Regions from separate parts of the Streptomyces sp. NPDC028991 genome, predicted to be linked through region 1. Evidence: riboswitches for the same ligand, from Rfam matches in the RefSeq annotation. Region 1 holds a riboswitch; each other region holds the start of a gene.
The links. Region 1 has a riboswitch for cyclic di-AMP ahead of ACZ4V1_RS20160 (transglycosylase family protein). Riboswitches for the same ligand answer to the same signal wherever they lie in the genome.
Positions count from the first base shown of each region.

Region 1 (9,376 bases):
GCACCGGTGCCCCATGACTCGGTGACCCGGACATCCGTGCCCCGGGCGCCCGCTCCCACCCCGCCTCCCGCTCCCGCTCCGCCGCCCCGGCACCCCGCCCCCGCCCCCGCCCGCATCGACCAGGTCCGCGCCGAGCTCGACGAGCTCAGTGACTACCTGCGCAAGCACGAGAGCAACGGCGAAAACCAGGGCGGACGGTGACCGTGGCGGCAGGGCGTGTCGTCGCCGACCGGTACGAGCTGTCCACGCTCATCGGCCAGGGCGGCATGGGCCAGGTCTGGACGGCGTACGACCGGCGGCTCGACCGGCGCGTGGCGGTGAAGCTGCTGCGCCCCGACAAGGTGGCCGGCCAGGAGGCCGACGAACTGCGCCGCCGGTTCGTGCGGGAGTGCCGGGTGACCGCACAGGTCGACCACCCCGGGCTCGTCACCGTGCACGACGCGGGCAGCGAGGGCGAGGAGCTGTTCCTCGTCATGCAGTACGTCGACGGCGCCGACCTCTCCGACCACCTCGCCGAGCACGACCCGTACCCCTGGCAGTGGGCGGTCGCGGTCGCCGCGCAACTGTGCGCCGTACTGAGCGCCGTGCACGCCGTGCCGATCGTCCACCGCGACCTCAAGCCGCGCAACGTGATGGTGAAGCAGGACGGCACCGTCACCGTCCTCGACCTCGGCGTCGCCTCCGTCATGGACGCCGACACCACCCGCCTCACCCACACCGGCACTCCCATCGGTTCGCCCGCCTACATGGCGCCCGAGCAGGCCATGGGCGGCGCGGTCGGCCCGTACACCGACCTGTACGCACTCGGCGTACTCCTGCACGAGCTGCTCAGCGGAGACGTCCCGTTCGCCGGCTCCACCGCCCTCGGCGTGCTCCACCGGCACCTGTACGAACCGCCGCTGCCCGTACGCCGCATCCGCCCCGAGGTCCCCGAGGCGCTCGAAGCCCTGGTCCTGCGCCTGCTCGCCAAGGACCCGCAGCACCGGCCCGCCTCCGCCCAGGAGGTCTACGAGCACCTGGCGCTGCTGCTGCCCGCGCGCGGCATGCCCACCGGCGGCCCCCTCGACCCCACCCGCCCCTTCGTCCGCCCGCACGCCCCCTGGCCCGACCGCGCCCGCACCCCCGCGTCCCGGCCGGCACCCGTGCCGCCGGTCGCCGAGGCGGAGAAGCCGGACGTCGCCCGCGCCGTCGACGACGTCAAGCGCCTCCTCGGCGAGGGCCGTATCACCCAGGCCGTCGACATCCTCGGCGCGATCCTGCCCGCCGCCGCCGAGCAGCACGGCGAACGCTCCCCGGTCGTCCGCACCCTGCGCAAGCAGTACGCGGCCACCCTCATGGACGACGGCCAGTACCGGCGCGCCCTGCCCGAGCTGCGCCGCCTCGCCGACGAACGAGCCGCGGAGGCCGGCCAGGCCGACCCGCAGTCCCTGCGCCACCGCTACGACGCCGCCCAGTGCCTGGAGCAGCTCGGCGAACCGGCGGCCGCCCTCGCCGAGTACCGCGCGCTGCTGCCGTACTACGAGAACCAGTACGCCGCCGGCGACCCCGACCTCGCCCACGACGTCCGCCGCCGCATCGGCCACCTGCTCCTCGCCCTCGGCGACCGCGCCGCCGCCCACGAGACGCTGGCCCGGCTGCTGCACGACGTGGAGCGCCTGCACGGCCCCGGCCACCCGCTCGCGGCCGAGATCCGGCGCACCCTCCAGTGGCTCGGCCAGGTACGCGGCTGACGGCCGCGACCCCGGCCCGCGGGGCGGCGCGGACGGCGCGGCGGTGCCCGAAGTCCTGGTGAATCGTTGGTCGAATGGGTTGGCCAGAGCCGGGCCACTGCCTACCATCGATCATCGCAAGACTTTGTGCACCGTCGCACAATCTCCAACGGGAGGTTTCCTTGCACCGCCGCCGTCGCACCGCGCTCCTCCTCACCGCCGCGATCGCCGCGGCGCCCCTGCTCACCGCCTGCGGCAACGACGCGCATCCGGGGGCGGCGGCCGTCGTGGGCGACCAGCGGATCACCATCGCCCAGCTGGAGAACCGCGTCGACGAGGTACGCGAGGCACAGCGGGCCGCCGTCCCGGACGACGCCCAGTACCAGCAGGTCGTCGCCCGCACCGGCACCCTCACCCGCGACACCCTGCACGGCATGGTCCTCGACCGGGTCCTGCACCGCGCCGCCCAGGACGCGGACGTGACCGTCACCCGCCGGGAGGTGCAGGAGATGCGCGGCGGCCTCGAGGAGCAGGCAGGCGGCGCGAAGGAGCTGGAGACCGTCTGGCTGCAGCAGTACGGCGTCGCGCCCGACCGCCTCGACGACAACCTCCGGCTCCAGCTGGAGGCCCAGAAGCTCGCCGAGAACCTCGGCACCGACACCAGTCGGCCCGAGTTCTGGCAGGCCCTGTCCAAGGCCTCCGAGAAGCTCGACGTCGACCTCAACCCGCGCTACGGCGCGTGGGACGTACAGAAGAGCAGCCGCGTCGACACCAAGGTGCCGTGGGTGCGGGAGATCACGGCGGCGGAGACGCAACAGACGGCGTAACGGTCCTGCGGGACCGCCCCACCGGACGGTATGGGCGCTGTGGACGACGGCCCTGTGGACAACGGGCCCTGTGGACAACTCACGGGGCCGTCCGCCGCGTGCGTTACGTTCTGATCGTGAACGCAACCACCGCCGACACCACCCCCGGCACCGCCCCCGACCCCGGCCGCGTCGTCCTGCTCACCACCAGCCATCGCGTCGCCCCCGGCCTGCTGTCCTGGCCCGCCTGGCAGGCCCTGCGCACCGCCGACCGCGTGCTGTGCGCCGACGGCGCGCACCCGCAGCTGCCGTACCTGCGCGAGGCGGGCATACGGGTCGACGAGGCGGCCCCGACCGCCGAGGAGCTGGTCGCCGCCTGCGCCGGCGGTCACACGGTGGTGGTCGTGGCGAGCGGTGAGGGCGACCCCGCCCTCACCGACGGACTGGCCCGCCTCGCCGGATCCGGCCGCGTCCAGATGCCGGACCTTGAGCTGCTCCCCGCCTCCTACGACCTCCCGGGCGCCCGCCTGCTCGACCTCGTCCAGGTCATGGACCGGATCCGCGCCGAGTGCCCCTGGTCGTCGCGGCGCACCCACGAGGGCCTGGCCAAGTACGCCATCGAGGAGGCGTACGAACTCGTCGAGGCCATCGAGGACGGCGACCGCGACGAGCTCCGGGAGGAACTGGGCGACGTGCTCCTCCAGGTCGTCTTCCACGCCCGCATCGCGGAGGAGGACCCCGACACGCCGTTCTCCGTCGACGACGTGGCCGGGACCATCGTCGACAAGCTGATCCACCGCCACCCGCACGTCTTCGGTGACGAGACGGCGTCCACCCCGGAGGAGGTCAGGGAGCACTGGCTGCGCACCAAGGCGGCGGAGAAGCAGCGCACCTCGGTCACCGAAGGAGTCCCCCTCGGCCAGCCGGGCCTCGCCCTCGCCGCCAAGCTCGCCTCCCGGGTGCGCACGGCGGGCCTCCCGGTCCCGATGCCCTCCGGCGAGGGCATCGGCTACGAACTGCTGGCCCTGGCGGCACGCGCCGAGGCCGAGGGCACGGACCCGGAGGCGGCACTGAGAGCGGCGGCCCGGGCGTACCGTGACGCGATCCGGGAGGCCGAGGGCGCCGGGCGCTGAGGCCGCCGGTGCCGCCCAGAGCCCGCGGAGGGAGGGACACCGGCACCCCGGGCCCCTCCGCCTCCCCGGATACGGTCAAGGGGTGACCGACCACTCCACGCCCGACCGCCCCACGCCCGACCACTCCACGCCCGGCCGCCCCACGCCCGGCCGCCCCACGCCCGACCACCCCATGCCCGGCCGCCCCGCCCCCGAGCTCTTCACCTGGGAGTTCGCGAGCGACCCGTATCCCGCCTACGCATGGCTGCGCGAGCACGCTCCGGTGCACCGCACGCGGCTGCCCAGCGGTGTGGAGGCCTGGCTGGTCACCCGGTACGCCGACGCCAAGCACGCCCTCGCCGACCCGCGGCTGTCGAAGAACCCGGCGCACCACGACGAGCCCGCGCACGCCAAGGGCAAGACCGGTATCCCGGGGGAGCGGAAGGCCGAGCTCATGACCCATCTGCTGAACATCGACCCGCCGGACCACACGAGGCTGCGCCGACTGGTCAGCAAGGCGTTCACACCCCGCCGGGTCGCCGAGTTCGCCCCCCGGGTGCAGGAGCTCGCCGACGACCTCATCGGCCGCTTCGCCGGCACCGGCAGCGCCGACCTGATCCACGAGTTCGCCTTCCCCTTGCCCATCTACGCCATCTGCGACCTGCTCGGCGTGCCCCGGGAGGACCAGGACGACTTCCGGGACTGGGCGGGCATGATGATCCGTCACGGCGGCGGACCGCGGGGCGGGGTCGCGCGGTCGGTGAAGAAGATGCGGGGCTACCTCGCCGACCTCATCCACCGCAAGCGCGCCGCGCTGCCCCCCGAGCCCGGCCCCGGCGAGGACCTCATCTCGGGGCTCATCCGCGCCTCCGACCACGGCGAGCACCTCACCGAGAACGAGGCCGCGGCGATGGCCTTCATCCTGCTCTTCGCGGGCTTCGAGACCACGGTCAACCTCATCGGCAACGGCACGTACGCCCTGCTCACCCACCCCGGGCAGCGGGCCCGCCTGCAGACGTCGCTCGCCGCCAAAGACCGCGCCCTGCTGGAGACCGGCGTCGAGGAACTGCTGCGCTACGACGGCCCGGTGGAACTGGCCACCTGGCGTTTCGCCACCCGCCCGCTCACCATCGGCGGGCAGGACATCGCGGCCGGCGACCCCGTCCTCGTCGTCCTCGCCGCCGCCGACCGGGACCCGGAGCGCTTCACGGACCCGGACACCCTGGACCTCTCCCGCCGGGACAGCCAGCACCTCGGGTACGGCCACGGCATCCACTACTGCCTCGGCGCCCCGCTCGCCCGGCTGGAGGGACAGACCGCGCTCGCCACGCTCCTCACGCGCCTCCCGGATCTGCGCCTCGCCGCGGACCCGGCCGAACTGCGCTGGCGCGGCGGGCTCATCATGCGCGGTCTGCGCACCTTGCCCGTGTCGTTCACACCCGTCCCGTCAACGGCGGGCAACGGTCCGGCGCCGACGCAAAAGTGACACGCGCTCAACTCTGTGATCTTCACGTGATCTACGCGGCATGAACTTGTGACAAGCGATCATCTGCCTATACGTTCACGAATCAGCGTGGCGCAGAGCATCATCCGCCGCGCGGTCCCCGCAGTCTCGTGAAAGGTCGTCGCATGCTCTCCGGGAACGGTCGTCACCGCCGCCCCCGCCAGGCTCCCGCCCTGGTCGTCGCCGCCGGAGTGACCGGCTCCGCCATCGCGATCCCGCTTCTCGGAGCCACCGGAGTCCACGCGGCCGACGGGGCGAACTGGGACCGGGTCGCCGAGTGCGAGACCGGCGGCGCCTGGAGCCAGAACAGCGGCAACGGCTACTACGGCGGCCTGCAGCTGTCCCAGGACGCCTGGGAGCGGTACGGCGGTACGGAGTACGCGCCGAGCCCCGATCAGGCCAGTCGCTCCCAGCAGATAAGAGTCGCCGAGAAGATACACGCGGACCAGGGCATCGCCGCCTGGCCGACCTGCGGTCTGCTCGCGGGCCTGGGCAACGACTCGGCCTCCGCCGTCGGCGGCGCGGGTGACGGCTCGTCGAAGGGGTCGCAGACCCCGGAGACTTCGGACGCCCCCGACGCGTCCGGCTCCTCCGGCCTGTCCGACTCGTCCGGTTCGGGCGAGTCGTCGGATCCCACGTCCGGTGCATCCTCCTCTCCCGCGTCCCCCTCGGCGTCCTCGTCACCCTCTTCCGACTCCACGTCGGGCGGGGAGGATTCGACCAAGTCCGACACATCCCCTGAATCCGATCCGACGGGGAGCGCCGGCTCGCAGCAGGGTGCCGACGCCTCATCCACGGCTTCGCCGGAGTCGGAGAGTGGCGAATCGGACAAGTCGGGGCGCGATGACGGCTCTTCGGCTCTCACCGGCACCGAGGAGTCCGGCGCGGGCAAGCACCGCGGCGGCAGCGCCGCCGAAGGCGTGCCGGACGGCCGTGCGGCCGACTCGTCGGGGCGGCACGCCTCGCGCGGCGAGGGTGAGTCGCGAGAGGTCGTGGACGGCTCGTACACGGTCCGGTCCGGCGACAGTCTCTGGGGCATCGCCGACTCCCTGGAGCTCGACGGCGGGTGGCGCTCGCTCTACGCCGGCAACGAGGAAGTCGTCGGCACCGACCCGGACCACATCCTGCCCGGTCAGACGCTCACGGTCACGGGCGAATCGGGCGAAAAGTAGGGCCAGTTCACGTCATGGTTAGAGACTGTATGTCCGTTTTGGATCACGTGAGAGATAGGTCTCAGAAGCCGTGATCGTCTTTGAAAATCCGCGGAGAGCGTGGCTACGGTCATGAGCGCTCGCCATCGCGGGCCCCGGCTGCCGCAACGCCGAATCCTGCCAGCGGCCGTCCGGGAACAGTCGTCGCGCAAGCGCCGAAGGCAGGAGCGGGGGACCCAAGGTAAGTGCCGCACCGGGCAGTTGAGCCGGAGCGGCTAGGGGTGGAGCCGAGTTCCGCGAGGAACCCGGCCGGGCAACTCAACCGGCCCGAACCCGACAGCTCACCTCGCAGGCGTCGGTGAGGGGATCAACCATGCTGTTTTCCGGCAAGGGCAAGCACCGCCGTCCGTCCAAGGCCACCCGTGTCATCGCCGTCGCCGGTGTCACCGGTGCCGCCGTCGCCGCCCCGCTGATGGCGGCCGGCAACGCCTCCGCCGCCACCGCGTCCGAGTGGGACGCCGTCGCCCAGTGCGAGTCCGGCGGCAACTGGTCCATCAACACCGGCAACGGTTACTACGGCGGCCTGCAGTTCTCCGCCTCCACCTGGGCCGGCTACGGCGGTACGCAGTACGCCGCCACCGCCGACCAGGCCAGCAAGGCGCAGCAGATCGAGATCGCCGAGAAGGTGCTCGCGGGCCAGGGCAAGGGTGCCTGGCCGGTCTGCGGCACCGGCCTGTCGAACGCCGCGTACACCGGCGGCGGCTCCACCGGGAGCCAGGACAGCGGCTCCGCGCAGAGCGAGAGCGGCGGCTCCACCGCCGACCGCTCCACCGAGCAGAAGGCCTCCCGCTCCGACGAGCGTCCGGCCGCCGAGCCGAAGGCCGAGAAGCCGGCCGAGAAGAAGACCGTCACCACCCCGACCGGCAAGAAGGTCGAGAAGGGCGACGGCGAGTACAAGGTCGTCAAGGGCGACACCCTCAGCTCGATCGCCGAGGAGCACGACGTCAAGGGCGGCTGGGCGAAGGTGTTCAAGCTGAACGACGACATCGTCGACGACGCCGACCTCATCTACCCGGGCCAGCAGCTGCACCTGAAGTAGGCAGCGGCCCCCTTGCTCCCGTCCCGGTGCGTGTTCCCCCGTACGCACCGGGGCGGGATTTTCACGCCCCGGCCCCGCCCGGTCCCGCCCCGGTTTCCGGGAACGTCTTTGTTCCGTTCGGAAACAATTTACTCTCGGTTCTGTCCAGCGGGTGGGCGATCGGCTGGCCGATCGCCCGGAGCCGGTTAGGCTCGGTCCCGCAGAGCCGCTGCGGTCCTGTGGACCCGCGCGTCACACCGAAGCGTCACATTGAAGAAGGAGATGCTCGTGCCGTCCATCGACGTCGTCGTAGCCCGGGAAATCCTGGACTCCCGAGGCAACCCCACGGTCGAGGTCGAGGTCGGCCTCGACGACGGCAGCACGGGTCGTGCCGCCGTCCCGTCCGGCGCCTCCACCGGCGCCTTCGAGGCCATCGAACTGCGTGACGGTGATGCGGGCCGTTACCTGGGCAAGGGCGTGGAGAAGGCCGTCCTCGCCGTCATCGAGCAGATCGGCCCGGAGCTGGTCGGCTACGACGCCACCGAGCAGCGCCTGATCGACCAGGCGATGTTCGACCTGGACGCCACCGACAACAAGGGCTCGCTGGGCGCCAACGCCATCCTCGGCGTCTCGCTCGCCGTCGCCCACGCCGCCTCCGAGGCCAGCGACCTGCCGCTCTTCCGCTACCTGGGCGGCCCGAACGCGCACCTGCTGCCGGTGCCGATGATGAACATCCTGAACGGCGGGTCGCACGCCGACTCGAACGTCGACATCCAGGAGTTCATGATCGCCCCGATCGGCGCGGAGTCCTTCTCCGAGGCCCTGCGCTGGGGCGCCGAGGTGTACCACACCCTGAAGAAGGTCCTGAAGAAGAAGGGCCTGGCCACCGGCCTCGGCGACGAGGGCGGCTTCGCCCCGAACCTCGGCTCGAACCGCGAGGCCCTCGACCTCATCCTCGAGGCGGTCAAGGAGGCCGGTTACACCCCCGGCGAGCAGATCGCCCTCGCGCTCGACGTCGCCGCGTCCGAGTTCTACAAGGACGGCTCCTACACCTTCGAGGGCAAGGAGCGCACCGCCGCCGAGATGACCGAGTACTACGCCGAGCTGGTCGAGGCGTACCCGCTGGTCTCCATCGAGGACCCGCTGTTCGAGGACGACTGGGAGGGCTGGAAGGTTCTCACCGACAAGCTCGGCGACAAGGTCCAGATCGTCGGCGACGACCTGTTCGTCACCAACCCGGAGCGCCTGGCCCGCGGCATCGAGGAGAACGCCGCCAACGCCCTGCTGGTCAAGGTCAACCAGATCGGTTCGCTGACCGAGACCCTGGACGCCGTGGAGCTGGCCCAGCGCAACGGCTTCAAGTGCATGATGTCCCACCGCTCCGGCGAGACCGAGGACGTCACCATCGCCGACCTGGCCGTCGCCACCAACTGCGGCCAGATCAAGACCGGCGCCCCGGCCCGCTCCGAGCGCGTCGCCAAGTACAACCAGCTGCTGCGCATCGAGGAGATCCTCGACGACGCCGCGGTGTACGCCGGCCGCAGCGCGTTCCCGCGCTTCAAGGGCTGACCGCACCCCCTCGGAGGCAGCGTCGTACGTACGTCCCCGTACTCGGTCCCGTACCGTGTGCGGGGACGTACGCACGTATGACGGCCATGACGACGTATGGCGACGCATGAACGCGACGCATGAAGGTGGACGGGAGGCGGGGACATGGCGGTGAAGGACCGGGACCGTTTCTCCACCGCGACCAGGATCCGGACCATCGGGGAACAGACCGCGGCCCGGGTCTACCGCTCGCAGACCAAGCGCCAGGCCCGGCGCTCCCGGCTGACCGGCCGGGCCGCGCTCCTCGCGATGGTGCTCTGCTCGCTCGTCGTGGCGCTCGCCTACCCGATACGGCAGTACGTCGCCCAGCGGGCCGAGGTAGCCGACCTCCAGCGGGAGCAGCGGGAGACCCGTGACCGGGTCGAGGAGCTGCGCGACCTCAAGGCGCGCTGGCAGGACGACGCCTAC
Region 1 covers NZ_JBVHVP010000009.1:160,332-169,707, forward strand. The annotation lists gene ACZ4V1_RS20130 (hypothetical protein) at 1-201, shown strand, start outside; gene pkaE (serine/threonine protein kinase PkaE) at 240-1,730, shown strand; gene ACZ4V1_RS20140 (SurA N-terminal domain-containing protein) at 1,892-2,536, shown strand; gene ACZ4V1_RS20145 (nucleoside triphosphate pyrophosphohydrolase) at 2,653-3,648, shown strand; gene ACZ4V1_RS20150 (cytochrome P450 family protein) at 3,821-5,113, shown strand; gene ACZ4V1_RS20155 (transglycosylase family protein) at 5,257-6,303, shown strand; cyclic di-AMP (ydaO/yuaA leader) riboswitch at 6,486-6,652, shown strand; gene ACZ4V1_RS20160 (transglycosylase family protein) at 6,656-7,381, shown strand; gene eno (phosphopyruvate hydratase) at 7,649-8,929, shown strand; gene ACZ4V1_RS20170 (FtsB family cell division protein) at 9,074-9,376, shown strand, end outside.

Region 2 (9,376 bases), on a different contig from region 1:
CTGCCCGCGCGCGAGGTGCCCGGTTATCAGCTCGGCGGCGCCCTTCTCGTCGATGTCCTCGTACTCCGGCACCTTCCCGGGGTCGGCCGCGTCGCGTCGCCACTGGGCGTAGGCGACGGCCTGGGCGAGGGCGCGGACGGCCCGTTCGGCGGCGGGGTAGGCGGGGATGAGGCGGGCTCCTTCGGGAGCCCCTGCGGGCTCGGACGCGGGAGCGGCCGACGGGGCGATACTCGCCGGGGACGCCGGGGACGGCGAGGACGGCGAGGACGGCGAGGACGGCGAGGACGGCGAGGACGCCTGAGGGTGGGCGGGCGGCGCCGCCTGACGCCCGGAAGCCGAGGTCGTCTGCGGCTCGCCGGGCGGGATCGCCCCGCTCTCTCCGGGCGCGGTCGCCCGCGAGCCGGGTGTCTCGGCCGCCCGGGGCCGCGCGGGCGGGCCGGCCTCGGGGCCGGCGGGCGCGGCGGTCCGCGGCTCACCGGGCAAGACCGCCTGTGGCGCCGTGCTCGCCGCCGCGGACAGGGCTTCGGCCAAGCCGCCCAGTTCCACGTGGACCACCAAGACCGGCTTTGCGGGTACCGCGGCCGCCGCCGATCGCAGGGCCTCGGCCAGGGACGCGTCACCCGCCGCTCCCTCCCCCACCGTCGGGATGGCGGTCACCACCACCGCGTCGCAGGTGTCGTCGGCCAGGGCACGGGAGAGAGCCGCGTGGAAATCGTCCGCCGAGGCCGCCGTCGTCAGGTCCAGGGGAGGACGCGGACGCAGCCCCTCGGAGAGGCAGGCGTCATACGTCAGGAGGCCCAGTGATTCGGAGTTGCCCAGGATCGCCACCCTCGGCCCGGCGGGCAGCGGCTGGCGGGCGAGGAGCAGCCCCGCGTCGACCAGGTCGGTGATCGTGTCGACGCGGATCACGCCGGCCTGCCTCAGCAGCGCGGAGACCGTCGCGTGGGGCAGCCGTGTCGCCCGTACCGCGTGCCCCTGCGGCGCCACGCCGCCGTGCCGGGCGCCCTGGACCACCACCAGCGGCTTGACGGCCGCCGTCCGCCGGGCCAGGCGGGTGAACTTGCGCGGGTTGCCGATGGACTCCAGGTACATCAGCGCGACGTCGGTCTCCGGGTCGTCGTACCAGTACTGGAGGACGTCGTTGCCCGAGACGTCGGCCCGGTTGCCGGAGGAGACGAAGGTCGACACGCCGGTGACGCCGGTGACGCCGCCGCCTCGCCGGTGCAGCCGGGACAGCAGGGCGATCCCGATGGCGCCGGACTGGGCGAACAGACCGATCCGGCCGGGGCGCGGCATCTCGGGGGCGAGGGAGGCGTTGAGCCGCACGTCCGGGGAGGTGTTGATGATCCCGAAGGCGTTGGGGCCGATGATCCGCATGCCGTACGTGCGCGCGTGCCGCACGAGGGCGCGCTGGCGTTCACGTCCGTCGGGACCGCTGTCGGCATACCCGGCGGTGATCACCACGAGGCCCTGCACACCGTGCTCGCCGCACTCGGTGACGACCTCGGGGACCTGCTCGGCGGGCACGGTGACGACCGCGAGGTCGACCGGCCCGTCGATCTCGCGCACCGAGCGGCGGGCGGGCGCCCCGTCGAGCTCCTTCTGCCCCTCGGGAAGGGCCTTGTTCACGGCGTACAGCCGGCCGGTGTAGCCCGCGTCCCGGATGTTGCCGAGGATGCTGCGACCGACGCCTCCCGGTGCGCGGCCGGTACCGACGACCGCGACCGAACCGGGCTGCAACAGCCGCCGAACGGAACGCGCCTCCGCGCGGTGCTCACGCGCGTACTGCACGGCGAGCGAGCGGTCGGTGGGTTCGAGGTCGAACTCCAGGCGGACCACGCCGTCCTCGAAGCTGCGCTTCTGGGTGTACCCGGCGTCCATGAACACCTTGATCATCTTGGTGTTGGCAGGCAGCACCTCGGCGGCGAAGCGGCGGATGCCGCGCTCGCGGGCGACGGCGGCGATGTGTTCCAGCAGCGCGGAGGCGACGCCACGGCCCTGGTGGGCGTCCTGGACGAGGAAGGCGACCTCGGCCTCGTCGGCCGGTGCCGAGGCGGGTGTTCCACCGGCGCCGATCCGGTCGTAGCGTACGGTGGCGATGAACTCGCCGCCGATGGTGGCCGCGAGTCCCACCCGGTCCACAAAGTCGTGGTGCGTGAAGCGGTGGACGTCCTTGGCGGACAGGCGAGGGTACGGCGCGAAGAAGCGGTAGTACTTCGACTCGTCGGAGACCTGCTCGTAGAAGCTGACCAGGCGCTCGGCGTCATCAACGGTGATGGGGCGGACGCGCGCGGTGCCGCCGTCGCGCAGCACCACGTCGGCCTCCCAGTGGGCGGGGTACTCGTGCCGGTCCGACGAGGTCTGCATGGGCCCCAGAGTACGGCTCGCGTACGACAACGGCGCGAGGCAGTCTGTGGAGGACGGAAGGCCGGGCCGAGGCCGCGGTCCGGCGACCACACGGGACGGTGCACGGTGCCGTCCCGGCACGCTTCACGATGTGGGAAACTGGTCTAGACAAGACTGGTCTAGACAACATGAAACCTTGAACACCTGAAGGGCAGCATCACATGGCTGAGCGCCGCGTCAACGTCGGCTGGGCCGAGGGTCTCCACGCCCGCCCCGCCTCCATCTTCGTCCGAGCCGCCACGGCCACAGGCGTCCCGGTGACGATCGCCAAGGCCGACGGTTCCCCCGTCAACGCGGCCTCCATGCTGGCCGTCCTCGGCCTCGGCGCCCAGGGCGGCGAGGAGATCGTCCTCGCCGCCGACGCCGAGGGTGCGGACGCCGCCCTGGACCGACTGGCGAAGCTGGTCTCCGAAGGACTCGAGGAACTCCCCGAGACCGTCTGATCAACGGCAGCACCGAAAGGCCCGCCCGGAACACTGGGCGGGCCTTTCGCTTTCGCTTTCCGCTCCCCCACACTTTCGAGCACAACAGGAAATAGGCAGCAGAGAACACCCCCCCCCCGAATTACCCCCTCTTTGTATACGGCCCCCGTGTTAATGCCGCAGGCTCGGCGTGTTTACGGGACGTTGCGAGTTCCTCACACGCTCCGTCCGCCCGCCGCCGGAGGTGAATCGCAGTCTGAGCGCCGACGCCGACCGCTCGGTGTGCAGCGTCATGAGCGCCCGCGCGCGCTCGCCGTCGCCCCGGGCCACCGCGTCCACGATCGCGCCGTGCTCCGCCCAGCACTCCACGGGTCCGGCCGGCGCCTCAACGACGTACATCCAGGCGATCTTGTGGCGCAGCTGGGTCAGCAAGGCCGCCAGGGAAGAGCTGCCGGCGGACTGGGCGAGGGTCTCGTGGAACCATCCGCCCAGTGAGCGCAGGTCCTCGCTGTTGCCCTGCCTGGCACGCTCCTGCCCGAGCCTCACCAGCCCGCGGAGCACCTTGAGGTGCGCCTCGGTGCGGCGCCGGGCCGCGCGGGAGGCGCCGAGGGGCTCGAGGAGCGTACGCGTCTCCAGCAGGTCGGCGGCCTCCTGCTCGGTGGGTTCCGCGACGCACGCGCCCGCGTGCCGCCGCGTCACCACGAAGCCCTCGGCCTCCAGCGTACGCAGGGCCTCGCGGACGGGGACGCGGGAGACGCCGTAGCGGCGGGCCAGAAGTTCCTCGGTGAGCCGGCTGCCGCGTCCGTGGACGCCGGTGACGATGTCGTCCCGGATCGCCGTGCACACCGAGTGCGCCGGAATACGCATACCCGACCTCCGCCTTAATCCCCGTGAAACGTCGACGATTGACGCGTGTTCAGTGACTCTAGGCCAATCAAGCGGATATTCCGACGGTGCGGCGGATTTCATGGACGTTTTTTGGACGACGGCGCTTCCGGGACCCGCGCGGAAATGCGAAAGCCCCGGCTCGGGAAGCCGGGGCTTTCGGGTGCCGTACCCGCGCTACGTCAGAGGTTCACACCGTGGGAGCGGAGGTAGGCGACGGGGTCCATGTCCGAACCGTACTCGGAACTCGTGCGGGCCTCGAAGTGCAGGTGCGGTCCGGTGACGTTGCCGGTGGCGCCGGAGAGGCCGATCTGCTGCCCGGCGCCGACCGACTGGCCGACCGAGACGCCGATGGACGACAGGTGGCCGTACTGCGTGTACGTACCGTCGTGCATCTTGATGACGACCTGGTTGCCGTACGCCCCGCCCCAGCCGGCCTCCACGACGGTGCCGACGCCGACCGCGTGCACGGAGGTGCCGCTGGCGGCGTGGAAGTCGATGCCGGTGTGGCTGCCGGACGACCACAGAGAGCTGCCGGCCTGGTAGGCGGTGGAGACGTAGGAGGCGGTGATCGGCGACACGAAGGTGTTGAGGCGCTTGCGCTCCGCCTCGCGTGCGGCGCGCTCCTTGGCCTCGCGCGCCTCCTTCGCCGCCTCGGCCGCCCGCTCGCGCGCGGCCTCCTGGGCCGCCTCACGGGCGGCGGCGTGCAGGGCCGCCTGCTCCTGCGCGGTGGCCTGGGCGTCGATCTCGTGGGCTATGGAGTCGCCGATGGTGACGACCGGGGTGAGTCCGCTCTGCTCCGCCTCGGACTCGGCGGCGAGCGCAGGAGCCGCGAGGGTGCCGACGACGCCGGTGGTGGCGAGGGCCGCGACACCCGCCGCGCGGGCGGTGGTGCGGTGCACCCGGCTGGGACGGCGGTGCTTCCCGGTGGCGCGCGTGAACGCCATGTAGAGGCTGGTCCTTTCCTTCCCTCTCGCCTACCGGGTTAGCTGACGGGTTCGGAGGTGGAAGGTCTCCTACGGACCCCCTCGCTGCGCGCGGGCGTCCGATTCACCCCAGGGACTGCATGGGTCCCCGGCTCCCCTGGCTCGCGCCGTACGGGGACTCGGCGATGGCTGTCCGGTGCCGCGGGTGCGGCGCACTGCCTGACGAACAGCCCGGATGACGCTAAACGCGGCTGTCTTCAATCCTCAAACGCAACAAGCTTTTTGTAGCGCACGCCACAGGGCAGACGGGCAGCCTCTCCCTCAATTCGGACAAAAGGCGGCCCTGATGACACTCGGGTCACCAGGGCCGCCACGCGCGCGTGCCGCTACTCGGCCGCAACCACGGTGACTTCACCGATACCGAGAGCCTCGACGGGCTCCTTGATCTGCGCCGCGTCGCCGACGAGGACGGTGACCAGACGGTCGCCCGGGAAGGCGTTGACGACCGCGGCCGTGGCCTCCACCGTGCCGGTGGCGGCGAGTTGGCGGTACAGCGTCCCCTGGTAGTCGTCGGGCAGGTGCTGCTCGACCTGGTCGGCGAGAGTGCTCGCCACGGCCGCCGCCGTCTCGTACTTCAGCGGCGCCACGCCCACCAGATTCTGCACGGCCACGTCGCGCTCGGCGTCGGTGAGCCCTTCCGCGGCGAGCTTGCGCAGCACCGTCCACAGGTCGTCCAGGGCGGGACCGGTGTTGGGGGTGTCCACGGAGCCGCTGATGGCGAGCATGGCGGCACCCGTGCCGTCGGGCGCGGAACGCAGGACCTGCCCGAACGCCCGTACGCCGTAGGTGTAGCCCTTCTCCTCGCGCAGGACGCGGTCCAGGCGCGAGGTGAGGGTGCCGCCGAGGCAGTACGTCCCGAGCACCTGCGCGGGCCACACACGGTCGTGCCGGTCCGCGCCGGTGCGGCCGATGAGCAGCTGCGTCTGGACGGCACCGGGGCGGTCCACGATGACGACCCGGCCGGTGTCGTCGGCGGTCACCGGGGGTACCGGGCGCGCCTCGGCCGCGGAGCCGGTCCACGCGCCCAGCGTCTCGCCGAGCAGCGCGTCGAGGTCGACGCCGGTGAGGTCGCCGACGACCACGGCGGTGGCCGTGGCGGGCCGGACGTGCTTCTCGTAGAAGGCCCGCACGGCCGCCGAGTCGATGCTCGCGACCGTCTCCTCGGTGCCCTGCCGGGGGCGCGACATGCGCGTACCGGCCGGGAACAGCTCCTTGTACAGCTCCTTGGCCGCACGGCGGGCGGGGTTGGCCAGCTCGTGCGGGATCTCGTCGAGCCGGTTGCGGACCAGCCGTTCGACCTCGCCGTCCGCGAAGGCGGGCGCCCTGAGGGCGTCGGCGACCAGGCCGAGGGCCTTGGCGAGGCGCGAGACGGGCACCTCCAGGCTCAGCCGGACACCGGGGTGGTCGGCGTGTGCGTCGAGGGTGGCTCCGCAGCGCTCCAGCTCGGCGGCGAACTCCTCGGCGGAGTGCTTGTCGGTGCCCTCGGAGAAGGCACGCGCCATGATCGTGGCGACACCGTCGAGACCGGCCGGCTCGGCGTCCAGGGGCGCGTCCAGGAGCACCTCCACGGCGACGACCTGCTGACCGGGGCGATGACAGCGCAGCACGGTGAGGCCGTTGCCGAGGCTGCCGCGCCCGGGCGCCGGGAAGGCCCACGGCTTGGGCTCGCCGGCTTGCGGCTGGGCGTGGAATTCCATGGTGGCGAGCTCGGTCACTTGGCCGCCTCCTCGTTCTCGTCGGTGGCGTCGTTCGTGTCGGCGTCGGTGTCCTCTGCGGGGGCGGTCGGCTCGTAGACGAGCACCGCGCGGTTGTCGGGGCGCAGGCGGGCCTTGGCGACCTCCTGGACCTCCTCGGCCGTCACCTCGAGCACCCGCTGTACGGCGGTGAGGGCGAGCTGCGGGTCGCCGAACAGGACGGTGTACCGGCACAGTTCGTCGGCGCGGCCCGCGACGGTGCCCAGGCGGTCCAGCCACTCGCGCTCCAACTGGGCCTGGGCGCGCTCCATCTCCTCCGCCGTGGGTCCCTCCTCGGCGAACCGGGCGAGCTCCTCGTCGATGGCGGTCTCGATGACCGGCACCTCGACGTCACCGGACGTCTTCACGTCCAGCCACCCCAGGGAGGGCGCTCCGGCGAGCCGCAGCAGGCCGAATCCGGCGGCGACGGCCGTGCGGTCGCGGCGTACCAGCCGGTTGTACAGACGGGAAGACTCGCCGCCGCCCAGGACGGTGAGGGCCAGGTCGGCCGCGTCGCACGCGCGCGTGCCGTCCTCCGGCAGGCGGTAGGCGGCCATCAGGGCGCGGGCCGGGACGTCCTCCTCGAGGATCTCGCGCAGCTGCCCGCCCATGACGTCGGGCAGCGAGCCGTCCCGGGGGGCCTGCTTGCCGTCGTGCGAGGCGATGGAGCCGAAGTACTTCTCGATCCATGCGAGCGTCTGCTCGGGGTCGATGTCGCCGACGACCGAGAGCACCGCGTTGTTCGGCGCGTAGTAGGTGCGGAAGAACGCGCGCGCGTCCTCCAGCGTCGCCGCGTCCAGGTCGGCCATGGAGCCGATCGGCGTGTGGTGGTAGGGGTGGCCCTCCGGGTAGGCGAGGGCGGTCAGCTTCTCGAACGCCGTGCCGTAGGGCACGTTGTCGTAGCGCTGGCGGCGTTCGTTCTTGACGACGTCCCGCTGGTTCTCCATGGACTCGTCGTCCAGCGCGGACAGCAGGGAGCCCATGCGGTCGGCCTCCAGCCAGAGGGCGAGCTCCAGCTGGTGGGCGGGCATGGTCTCGAAGTAGTTGGTGCGCTCGAAGCTGGTGGTGCCGTTGAGCGAGCCGCCGGCCCCCTGCACCAGTTCGAAGTGGCCGTTGCCCTTGACCTGGGCGGAGCCCTGGAACATGAGGTGCTCGAAAAGGTGAGCCAGGCCGGTACGCCCCTTGACCTCGTGGCGCGAGCCGACGTCGTACCAGAGGCACACCGCCGCGACCGGGGTCAGGTGGTCCTCGGAGAGCACCACGCGCAGGCCGTTGGCCAGGCGGTGCTCGGTCGCTGTCAGGCCGCCGGAGCCTGCCTGGGCTGTGGCCGTGTGACCCATGGGCATGTACGTCCCTTCGATCGCGGAATCCTTGGTGGAAACACTTGGTGGATCATTGGGCGGAACTGCGGGATTCCGCCGATCCTGCCACTGTATGCAAGCGTGCGGGGCGCCGGTGGAGTTCCCGGACCTCGTACGCCGAGAGCGAGAACGGGCTCAGCGGCCCGACGGGGGCGAGCGCGTGTGACGAGGGCGTACTCTGCGGGCAGCGCCGGGCCGGGCAGCCCGTGACGGGTCCTGGTCGGTCGCTGTCAGTGCCGCAGTCCACAATGGACCGCGTCAGATCACCGTTCACGCTTCAGCAAGGAGCCGGCAGCGATGGCCCGCCGTAGTACGAAGACCCCGCCGCCCGACGATTCGTACGAGGAGAAGATCCTCGACATCGACGTCGTCGACGAGATGCAGGGCTCCTTCCTCGAGTACGCGTACTCGGTCATCTACTCCCGTGCGCTGCCGGACGCCCGCGACGGCCTCAAGCCGGTGCACCGCCGCATCGTCTACCAGATGAACGAGATGGGCCTGCGGCCCGAGCGCAGCTACGTGAAGTGCGCCCGTGTCGTCGGCGAGGTCATGGGCAAGCTGCACCCGCACGGCGACGCGTCGATCTACGACGCCCTGGTGCGCATGGCCCAGCCGTTCTCCATGCGCGTCCCCCTGGTCGACGGCCACGGCAACTTCGGCTCCCTGGGCAACGACGACCCGCCGGCCGCCATGCGGTACACCGAGTGCCGGATGGCCGAGGCCGCCAGCCTGATGACGGAGTCCATCGACGAGGACACCGTCGACTTCGGCCCCAACTACGACGGCCAGGAGCAGGAGCCGGTGGCGCTGCCCGCCGCCTTCCCGAACCTGCTGGTCAACGGCGCCTCCGGCATCGCGGTCGGCATGGCCACGAACATGCCGCCGCACAATCTGCGCGAGGTGATCGCGGCCGCCCGGCACCTGATCCGGTACCCGAACGCCGACCTCGAAGCCCTGATGAAGCACGTTCCGGGCCCCGACCTGCCCACCGGCGGCCGGATCGTCGGCCTGCCCGGCATCCGGGACGCCTACGAGACGGGCCGCGGCACCTTCAAGATCCGGGCGACGGTCGCCGTCGACACGGTGACGGCCCGCCGCAAGGGTCTCGTCGTGACCGAGCTGCCCTTCGCGGTCGGCCCGGAGAAGGTGATCGCCAAGATCAAGGATCTGGTCGGCGCGAAGAAGCTCCAGGGCATCGCCGACGTCAAGGACCTCACCGACCGCGAGCACGGGCTGCGCCTGGTCATCGAGATCAAGAACGGCTTCGTGCCGGAGGCCGTCCTGGAGCAGCTGTACAAGCTGACGCCGATGGAGGAGTCCTTCGGCATCAACAACGTCGCCCTGGTGGACGGCCAGCCGCTCACGCTGGGTCTCAAGGAGCTGCTGGAGGTCTACCTCGACCACCGGTTCAACGTCGTGCGGCGCCGCAGCGAGTTCCGCCGCAGCAAGAAGCGCGACCGTCTGCACCTGGTCGAGGGCCTGCTCACCGCCCTGGTCGACATCGACGAGGTCATCCGCCTCATCCGCTCCAGCGAGAACTCCGCACAGGCCAAGCAGCGCTTGATGGAGCGCTTCTCGCTGAG
Region 2 covers NZ_JBVHVP010000016.1:128,187-137,562, reverse strand. The annotation lists gene ACZ4V1_RS26975 (bifunctional acetate--CoA ligase family protein/GNAT family N-acetyltransferase) at 1-2,367, opposite strand, end outside; gene ACZ4V1_RS26970 (HPr family phosphocarrier protein) at 2,568-2,849, shown strand; gene ACZ4V1_RS26965 (GntR family transcriptional regulator) at 3,000-3,695, opposite strand; gene ACZ4V1_RS26960 (M23 family metallopeptidase) at 3,896-4,660, opposite strand; cyclic di-AMP (ydaO/yuaA leader) riboswitch at 4,673-4,834, opposite strand; gene ACZ4V1_RS26955 (M16 family metallopeptidase) at 5,026-6,414, opposite strand; gene ACZ4V1_RS26950 (M16 family metallopeptidase) at 6,411-7,778, opposite strand; gene ACZ4V1_RS26945 (DNA gyrase/topoisomerase IV subunit A) at 8,091-9,376, shown strand, end outside.
Region 2: another riboswitch for cyclic di-AMP. It lies ahead of ACZ4V1_RS26960 (M23 family metallopeptidase); the one in region 1 lies ahead of ACZ4V1_RS20160 (transglycosylase family protein).

Region 3 (9,376 bases), on a different contig from region 1:
GACCGCCCCCGCCGCTACCGCCAGCCACGCGGCCACCGCGATCCACAGCAGCGCCCGACCGGGCGCGTCCAGCCACGGCACGTCGAGGACGGCGGCGACGGACAGCGTCGCCGCCGCCGTCATGCCGAGGGGGAAGACGGTCGACCAGCGGCGCACGTCGTAGCGGAGCCGGGGCCAGGCGATCTCGGCGGCGAGCAGTACGGCGTACCAGGCGAGGTCGAGGGCGAGCAGGAAGACGGTCACGTCGTGCAGGACCGCGTAGTCGTCGTTGTTCCACAGGTACATGCCGGTCCCGGCCGCCGCCAGCAGTTTGGCGCCGGCGAGGGCCGAGATGGCGAGCGCGCCGCCCGCCACCCAGTGGTCCCCGGACCCCCGGGCCACCTGCCGCAGGTCGAAGCGGAACAGCGCGATCAGGTAGAGCACGATCCCCAGCCAGAACGGCACCAGCGACGCGTACGCCAGCCAGGGCGTCGAGGTGGCCGCGGCCAGCGTGGCGCCCAGCACGGCCAGCCCCTCCGTGGCCACGCAGCCCAGGAACACGGCGCCCGGCATCCTGCGCCCCCAGTGGGTGACGACCAGGAGCAGCAGCCCCGGCCACAGCAACGCCGCCAGCACCAGCAGCGCCGCCGCCACGGGTGACCAGCCGAAGAGGGAGAAGCGGGTACCGAGCACGGTCGTCGCGGCGACGGCGGTGAGCGCGCCCGGCGTCCCGGCCCGCGTCACCCACTGCGCGCGCTCGACCAGCAGCAGGTAGACGAAGTTCGCCGCCAGCGTCAGCCAGGCGGCGCAGGCCAGGACCAGGGCGATCCGGGACAGGACCTCGTGACCCGTCAGGTGCAGGGCGACCGACAGGATGCCGGTCGCCATGACCGCGGCCCCGGCGGCCGGCGGACGCTGAGCCCACCAGGCGCGCAGAGGGTAGGGAAAGGCGGGGGAGGTGCCGGATGACATGCGCCCGATGCTAGAGAGCCCCGCGCGTCAGGCCGGGCGCACCACGCTGTGGATCGACGACTCGCCGTCGTAGTAGATCGACTCCTCACGGACGTACGCGCCCGGCTTCGGGGCGTGGATCATCATGCCGTTGCCGATGTAGAGGCCGACATGGCTGAGGTCGTCGTAGAAGAAGACCAGGTCACCGGGCTGGGCCTGGGCGACCGGGACCGTCGTGCCCGCGTCGACCTGGTCGTAGGTGGTGCGCGGCAGGGTCACGTCGGCGGCCTTCCAGGCGGCCTGGGTGAGCCCCGAGCAGTCGTAGGAGCCGGGGCCCGTGGCGCCCCACACGTACGGCTTGCCGATCTGTGCGCGGGCGAAGGCGAGCGCCTTCTCGGCCTTGGTGCCGTAGGAGGAGTCCGGCGTGGTGGACCCGGTTCCCGTACCGGTGTCGCCGGAGCCGGATGATCCGGGGGTGTCCGCGGCGGCGTCGCTCTCCTGCCGCGCCGCCCGCTCCTGCCGCTCCCGCTCCTCGGCCTGCCGCTTGGCGAGTTCCGCGGCCTTGCGGGCGGCCTCCTCCTGCTTCTTCTTCTCGATCGCCGCGAGCCGGGCCTTCTCCTCGGCGGTCAGCTCCGACAGCAGCTCCCGCGCGGTGGCGAGCTTCTTCTGGACGGTGGCCTTGGCGGTCTTGAGGTCGCTCTGCGACTCGGTGAGCGTCTCGAGGCTCTCGGTGGCCTCGCGGCGCTTCTCCATCGTCTCGGACTGCTGGGTGGCGTAGTCGTCGACCGCGTCCTTCTGGCGGCCGGTGAGCCGGTTCAGCAGGTGATTCCGGTCGACGTAGTCCTGCGGCGAGTCCGCGAGCAGGACTGTCGCGGTCTCCGGGATCGAGGCGCCCGTACGGTACTGCGCGGAGGCGAAGGAGCCGAGCTCCTCGCGCGCCTCGTTCAGTTTCTGGGTGCGCTTGGCGACGTCGTCGAGCAGGGTGTCGACGCGTTTGCGCTGCTTGGTGGTCTTCTCCTTGGCCGCGTTGTACTTCTCCGTCGCCGACCCCGCCTGGCGGTACAGGTCGTCGACCTTCTTCTCGACCTCTTCGAGGCTCGGCCTGTCGTCGTCCGACGGTGCCGCGGTGGCCGTCTGGGACAGCAGGGCGACGGAGGTGAGGGCCGCCGTGGCGAGGGCGGGGGGCCGTATTCCTGCGACGCGCGTACCGGTGGGACGCGACTTGCGGTGCGACGCCAAGGAGGCGACTCCTTCCACGCTCCGCCTACCGGGTTAGCTGTCGGGTTCGGGCGGTGGTTCGGAAGGTTTGCCCTACGGCGGGTCCGCCCCGTCGGGGGCGGTACGGCCGATTCACCCCAAGGTTCTCGGTTGGGTCCCCGGCTCCGGGCGCCGTGCGGGCACACCGGACTCGGCGGAGGCCGCGCGGCCCGGCGACGTTCGCCGGAGGGGGTCGTGCGGCCTGTCCGAACCGTAGCCAACTCGTGTGGCGGCTGTGAAGGTTGGTGGGTGATATGCCCGATACATTTTCGTGACCTCCGGGTGGGGCCGCCTCCCGGCCACCGCGCGGTCACTCTTCGTGGTCCGCTCTGTCGCAGCGCGTGCTCATGGCGGGATACCGGCCATTCTCCGGGGTGGCGCCGGGTTGTCGGTGGGGCGCCCTAGACTCGGAGAGCGATGAGCAGCCTCTTTGACGACAGCTTCCTGGCGAGCCTCCAGATCCCCCGCGGTCACGAGGAGGAACCCCCGCCGCCGCCCGACGACGATCACGGACCGGAGCCGGTTCCGCACGATCTGTTCGGCGGGAAGTTCGACGCGCCGCCGGACCGGGACGCCCACTACCGGGACGGCGCCCCGCGCCCCGCCCTGGACGCCGCGGCGCTCCTGGAGGGGCTGAACGAGAACCAGCGCGCCGCCGTCGTCCACTCCGGCTCCCCGCTGCTCATCGTGGCCGGCGCCGGCTCGGGCAAGACCCGCGTGCTCACCCACCGCATCGCCCACCTGCTGGCCGAGCGGAGCGTCCACCCGGGCCAGATCCTCGCGATCACCTTCACCAACAAGGCCGCGGGCGAGATGAAGGAGCGCGTCGAGCAGCTCGTCGGCCCGCGTGCGAACGCGATGTGGGTGATGACCTTCCACAGCGCCTGCGTCCGCATCCTGCGCCGCGAGTCGAAGCGGCTCGGCTTCACCTCGTCCTTCTCGATCTACGACGCCGCCGACTCCAAGCGCCTGATGGCGCTCGTCTGCCGCGACCTGGATCTCGACCCCAAGCGTTTCCCGCCCAAGTCCTTCAGCGCCAAGATCTCGAATCTGAAGAACGAGCTGATCGACGAGGAGGACTTCGCCGCCCAGGCCGCCGACGGCTTCGAGAAGACCGTCGCCCAGGCCTACGCCCTCTACCAGTCGCGGCTGCGCGAGGCGAACGCCCTCGACTTCGACGACCTGATCATGACGACGGTCAATCTGCTGCGCGCCTTCCCGGACGTCGCCGAGCACTACCGCCGCCGCTTCCGGCACGTCCTGGTCGACGAGTACCAGGACACCAACCACGCCCAGTACTCCCTGGTCCGCGAGCTGGTCGGCACCTCCGAGCACCCCGTCGACGTGCCGCCCGAGGCCGAGGTCCCGCCCGCCGAGCTGTGTGTCGTGGGCGACGCCGACCAGTCGATCTACGCCTTCCGCGGCGCCACCATCCGTAACATCCTCCAGTTCGAGGAGGACTACCCGGACGCGACGACGATCCTCCTGGAGCAGAACTACCGCTCCACCCAGACGATCCTCAGCGCCGCCAACGCGGTCATCGAGCGCAACGAGTCCCGCCGGCCCAAGAACCTGTGGACCAACCAGGGCGCCGGCTCGCAGATCACCGGGTACGTCGCCGACACCGAGCACGACGAGGCACAGTTCGTCGCCGACGAGATAGACCGCCTCACGGACGCGGGCGAGGCGAAGGCCGGCGACGTCGCCGTCTTCTACCGGACCAACGCCCAGTCCCGTGTCTTCGAAGAGGTCTTCATCCGCGTCGGCCTGCCCTACAAGGTCGTCGGCGGTGTCCGCTTCTACGAGCGCAAGGAGGTCCGGGACGTCCTTGCCTACCTGCGGGTACTGGCCAACCCCGAGGACTCGGTGCCGCTGCGCCGGATCCTCAACGTCCCCAAGCGGGGCATCGGTGACCGGGCCGAAGCCATGATCGACGCGCTCTCCCAGCGCGAGAAGATCAGCTTCCCGCAGGCGCTCAAGCGCGTCGACGAGGCATACGGCATGGCCGCGCGCTCGGCGAACGCCGTCAAGCGGTTCAACACGCTCATGGAGGACCTCCATACGATCGTCGAGTCCGGCGCCGGACCGGCGACCGTGCTGGAGGCGATCCTCGAACGCACCGGCTACCTCGCCGAGTTGCAGGCCTCCACCGACCCGCAGGACGAGACCCGCATCGAGAACCTCCAGGAACTCGCGGCCGTCGCCCTGGAGTTCGAGCAGGAGCGGGCCGAGAGCGAAGAAGCCGGAACCCTGGCCGACTTCCTGGAGAAGGTCGCGCTGGTGGCCGACTCCGACCAGATCCCGACAGCGCCTGATGATGCTGTTGACGCGGCGGGGTCGGACGGCGACGGCGTCGTCACCCTGATGACCCTGCACACCGCCAAGGGCCTGGAGTTCCCGGTCGTCTTCCTCACCGGCATGGAGGACGGCGTCTTCCCGCACATGCGCGCCCTCGGCCAGGCCAAGGAGCTGGAGGAGGAACGTCGGCTTGCGTACGTCGGCATCACGCGCGCGCGTGAGCGGCTGTACCTGACCCGGTCCACGCTGCGCAGCGCCTGGGGGCAGCCGTCGTACAACCCGCCCTCGCGCTTCCTCGAGGAGATCCCGGCGCCCCACCTGGAGTGGAAGCGGACCGGGGCGAACGGACCAGCGCCCTCCGCGCCGGTCTCGGGCGTGGCGGCCTCGCTGTCGTCGTCCCGTTCCTCGGCGGCGGGGGCGTCCGGTTTCGCCACGGGCCGGTCCGCCTCCGCCGAGCGGGCGACGGTCTCGCTGTCGGTCGGGGACCGCGTCACGCACGACCAGTTCGGTCTCGGGACGGTGGTCGGGGTCAAGGGCACGGGGTCGAACGCCGAGGCGACGATCGACTTCGGAGACACGAAGCCGAAGCGGCTGCTGCTGCGGTACGCGCCGGTGGAGAAGCTCTGAGGGGGCGAGGAGATGCGGCGGGCGCCTCGGGCGCCCGCACGTCTGCCCGGTTCCGGCTGCTGAGACCGTTCCGGCTGCTGAGACGTTACGGCGTCACGACGGGTTGAGACCGTGGCTGCGCAGCCACGAGAGCGGGTCGATCGCCGAGCCGCCCGCGGGGCGCACCTCGAAGTGCAGGTGCGGACCGGTCGAGTTGCCCGAGTTGCCGGAGAACGCGATCGCGTCGCCGGCCTTCACCGTCGTACCGGAGGGGATCTGGTAGCTGGAGAGGTGGCAGTACCACGTCTCCGTGCCGTCCTTCGCCGTCACGATCATCATGTTCCCGTACGCGCTGTTGTACTGCGTGCGGACCGTGCCGTCCGTCGCGGCCATCACCGTCGTGCCGTACGAGACGGGGAAGTCGATGCCGCTGTGCACGGACATCCAGTTGATGCCGGCCTGGCCGTAGTACGCGCTGAGGCCGTGCTGGGCGACCGGGAGCGCGAACTTGGGGCGCAGCCGCTCCTTGCGCGCCGCCTCCTCCGCCGCCCGCCTCTTCTCGGCGGCCTGCTGGGCCTTGAGGTCGATGCGTTCCTGTGTCCGGCTGGCCCGGTCGGCGAAGTCGTCCGCTCCGGCGGCGAGGCTCGTGAGCTGGGTGTCCAGCTTGTTGTTGGCGGTGGACGGTTTCACCGGCGCCGCCCCGGCGCCGCCCGCGTCCGCCGCGGAAGCGGTGGTCTCCGTGCCGTCGTCGCCGCTCAGACCGCCGACGGAGGCGGCGGCGATACCGGCGACGCTCATCACGCAGGCCGACGGTACGGCGATGGTCATCAGTGCCGAGCGCTTGGCGGGCTGGCGGCGGCGGGAACGCGACCCGCCGCGGGAGGCGGTGCGTGCGGCCGGGATCCGGTCGGCCGGGGAGGCCTCTTCCTGGCCTTCCAGGAGAACGGTCACGGTGGGGAGCTCGCCGGTGGCGGCCAACCCGTCGTCGCGCGGGCCGGCTTCCCCGGCGGGAGAGGCGTCCGGCGCGGTGTTCTCCGGCGGCTCCGGCGTCTCCCGCGCTTCCGGCTGCTCCGGTTCCTGGGGTGTCCGCGCCGTGGTGCCGTCCGAGTTCCACTGCGTGGCGTCGTAGGCACCGGTGTCGAACGCACCGGCTGCGAAGGTACCGGTCGTGTAGGCGCCGGTTTCGAAGGCGCCGGTCGCGAAGGTGCCGGTGCCGTAGGTCTGCGCGCCCCAGTCCCACTGCTGGGTGCCGTCGGCCGCGTTGCCCGACTGGTCCGGCTGGGCCCAGGTGCCGGTGTCCCACTGCCCGGTGGCCTCGGCGCTCGTGGCCTGCGGGGGCGCGGCGGCGGGCTGCTGCGGGTCGGTCGTCCACGTCGTCGTGTCGTAGGCGCCGGTGTCGTAGGCGGCGTGGTGCCGGGCCGCGTACGCGTCGTAATTCGGTGTCTGCCCGCTGCCGTTGGACCACTGGGCGGCGTCGTGGCCACCCGTGGTGTCGTAGGAGCCCGTGGTGTCGTAGCCGCCGGTGCCCTGACCCGGGAGGCTGCCGAAGAGAGGGTCGGCGTCGAAGGTCGCCGTGGCGGTGGCGCCGGTGGAAAAACCGGTGGTGCCGTAGCCGCCGTACGTGGTGAGGTCGCCGTACTGGGCTTCCCCTGTGCCGTACGACGCGTACTGCGCCGGATCGGCGTCGGAAGCCGAGGCCGGGGTGGTCATGGTCCCCGACGGGTGACGGTCGTTCACCAACTTCTCTTTCGCCTCGACAACAGGGGCTGCCAGAGCAGTGCGGCGACTGTACCCGGCGGTATACGGGCACGACAATCTTCGTCAGGTTTCACGCATGAAGGAAACGGGCAATCGGCCGTGTTTTGGGGGACGGCGGGCATGACCTTGGCTTTGTGTTCGACGTTTGTTCGAGTCTGAACGGGTGGCGTCGACCGGGTTCCGGGAGCTTCTCGCGGTTTTCAGGGCCTCAGGCGACCGTCAGGCCACCGGCGGACTCGCCGATTCCTTCGGTTCCCGTGGTCCCAGTGGTTCCGGTGGCTCTCGTGGTTCCTGTGGTTTCTGTGGTCCCTGTGGTTTTCGTGCCTGACTCCTGCGCGTCGGTGTCGAGCGCCTGGCGGATCCCGGTGGCCACGGCGGGGTGGACGGGCAGGGCGAGATGGCCGATGCCGCTCACCCGCACGTTCTGCACGGTCAGGTCGGGATGGTCGAGGCAGGCCGTCTCCAGTGGGTCCATCACCCGGTCCAGGTCGCTCCAGAAGCTGACGAACTGCGTACGGCAGCCGGGTGAGGGCCGGGTCAGCTCCTCGAGGACCGCCGAACCGGGGCGCATCTGGCGCACGATCGGGTGTGCGTTGGCCAGTGGGACCACTCGGGTGCCGGCGTGCGGGGTGCCGAGCGTCACGAGGGTCCGGACGCGGAGGTCCCCGGCGAGGCGTTGCACGTAGTACCGCGCGATCAGCCCGCCGAGGCTGTGCCCGACGACGTCCACCCGCTCACTGCCCGTCCGCTCGCAGATCTCCTCCACGTGCCGGGCGAGCAGCTCGGCCGCGGTGCGGATGTCGCAGGTCAGGGGGGAGTAGTTCAGGGACTCGACCTCGTGCCTGCCGTGCTGGGCCAGGCTGCGGCGCAGGAGCAGGAACACGGACCGGTTGTCGATGAAGCCGTGCAGCAGGATGACCGGGGGGCTGGTTCGTGCCGGGAGGCGGGGCGCGGGAGGGACGGGCCGCGGCGCCTGGGGGCCTTGGGAGCCCCGCGGGTCCGGGGAGTCCTGGGAGCCCCGGGAGCCCTGCGAGTCCGCCGCCGGGAGGGTGGACATCGGGCGGCGCTCCTGGGTGATCCCGGAGGGATAGAGGAGAAGGTGCCCGGCGAGGATCGCGACCTCCAGGGCGCTTGCCTTGAGGAGGGTCAGGGAGATGCCGGTCAGTCGGCCAGGGAGAGCCGCCAGCCCCGACAGGCCCGGCAGCCCTGGGAGCCCCGGCAGGCCGGGCAGGCCGGGCAGGAGACGCTGGCAGAGCGGGAGAAGGGGCAGTGCTGCCGTGGTGACCTTCATGGGCCGACCTCCTGTCGGCACGCGCGGGAACGCCTCTGTCCCCCGTGTGCCCTCGTGGAGAGCCGTGACACCAGTGATTGGTGGTATTTGCGAGGTTTGCCGTACTGGCGTGCCGATATGCCACGTCAGAGCCCTGTGAGCTCTGTGGTGCCGGTGATACGGCGACGAGGCCCGCCGCGGCCCTGACCTGCCCTCGCTGCGGCTCTCCGTGCGCGTGTTGCCGCCGCGCCCTGGAGCTCTGCGTGGCGAACGTGTCCCACCGTGTGATTTCCCCCTCTGTATGGACCGTGAAACTGCCGGTTGCGGGATGCTGGCGATAACGTTCGTTCACTTCCCCGGACGATGTGGTGCGGGGCGTCCATGCCGTGCGGGCGGGCACCTTGCGCACTTCGTGCGGGATGTGCACATTGGGTGCGCGTGATGCGCACCGTCCTGCTGTGTACGGCGTCGGCGAAGTGTGCGGTACTTGTCGGTACGGATGGATGTAGTCGCTTCATGGAGGCAGTGATGGGTGTGGCAGCCGGTCCGATCCGCGTGGTGGTGGCCAAGCCGGGGCTCGACGGCCACGATCGCGGGGCCAAGGTGATCGCGCGGGCACTGCGCGACGCCGGTATGGAGGTCATCTACACCGGGCTCCACCAGACACCCGAGCAGATCGTGGACACCGCGATCCAGGAGGACGCCGACGCGATCGGGCTGTCCATCCTCTCCGGTGCGCACAACACGCTCTTCGCCGCCGTGATCGAACTGCTCAGGGAGCGGGACGCGGCGGACATCCTGGTCTTCGGCGGCGGGATCATCCCCGAGGCGGACATCGCCCCGCTGAAGGAGAAGGGCGTCGCGGAGATCTTCACGCCCGGCGCGACGACGGCGTCGATCGTGAACTGGGTACGGGCGAACGTGCGGGAGCCCGCGGAGGCGTAGCCACCTGGTCCCCACCGGCTGGCGTAGCCGTCCCGGCCCCTACTGGCGCGGGGCGCGCACGACGGCCGGTGCTGACGGCCCAGGGGTTGCCTCCGACCGCCCACGCCGCGCTGACGCATGGGTGGTGCCGGTGGCCCACGAGGTGGAGTCGGTAGTCCATGAGGTGGTATCGGTGGTCCACGGGGTGGTGTCGGTGGTCCACGGGGTGGTGCCGGGGCGCGGGTGTCAGCCGGTGGTGGGCGCCGGCGGCGTGACCCCTCCCGGTGTCAAGGCCGCGCACCTCCTAACCCGATCCCAATTCCTCGGCCATCG
Region 3 covers NZ_JBVHVP010000002.1:390,943-400,318, forward strand. The annotation lists gene ACZ4V1_RS05955 (tellurite resistance/C4-dicarboxylate transporter family protein) at 1-951, opposite strand, end outside; gene ACZ4V1_RS05960 (C40 family peptidase) at 979-2,169, opposite strand; cyclic di-AMP (ydaO/yuaA leader) riboswitch at 2,177-2,354, opposite strand; gene pcrA (DNA helicase PcrA) at 2,605-5,112, shown strand; gene ACZ4V1_RS05970 (M23 family metallopeptidase) at 5,206-6,828, opposite strand; gene ACZ4V1_RS05975 (esterase/lipase family protein) at 7,058-8,140, opposite strand; gene ACZ4V1_RS05980 (cobalamin B12-binding domain-containing protein) at 8,648-9,064, shown strand; gene ACZ4V1_RS05985 (DUF5691 domain-containing protein) at 9,348-9,376, opposite strand, start outside.
Region 3: another riboswitch for cyclic di-AMP. It lies ahead of ACZ4V1_RS05960 (C40 family peptidase); the one in region 1 lies ahead of ACZ4V1_RS20160 (transglycosylase family protein).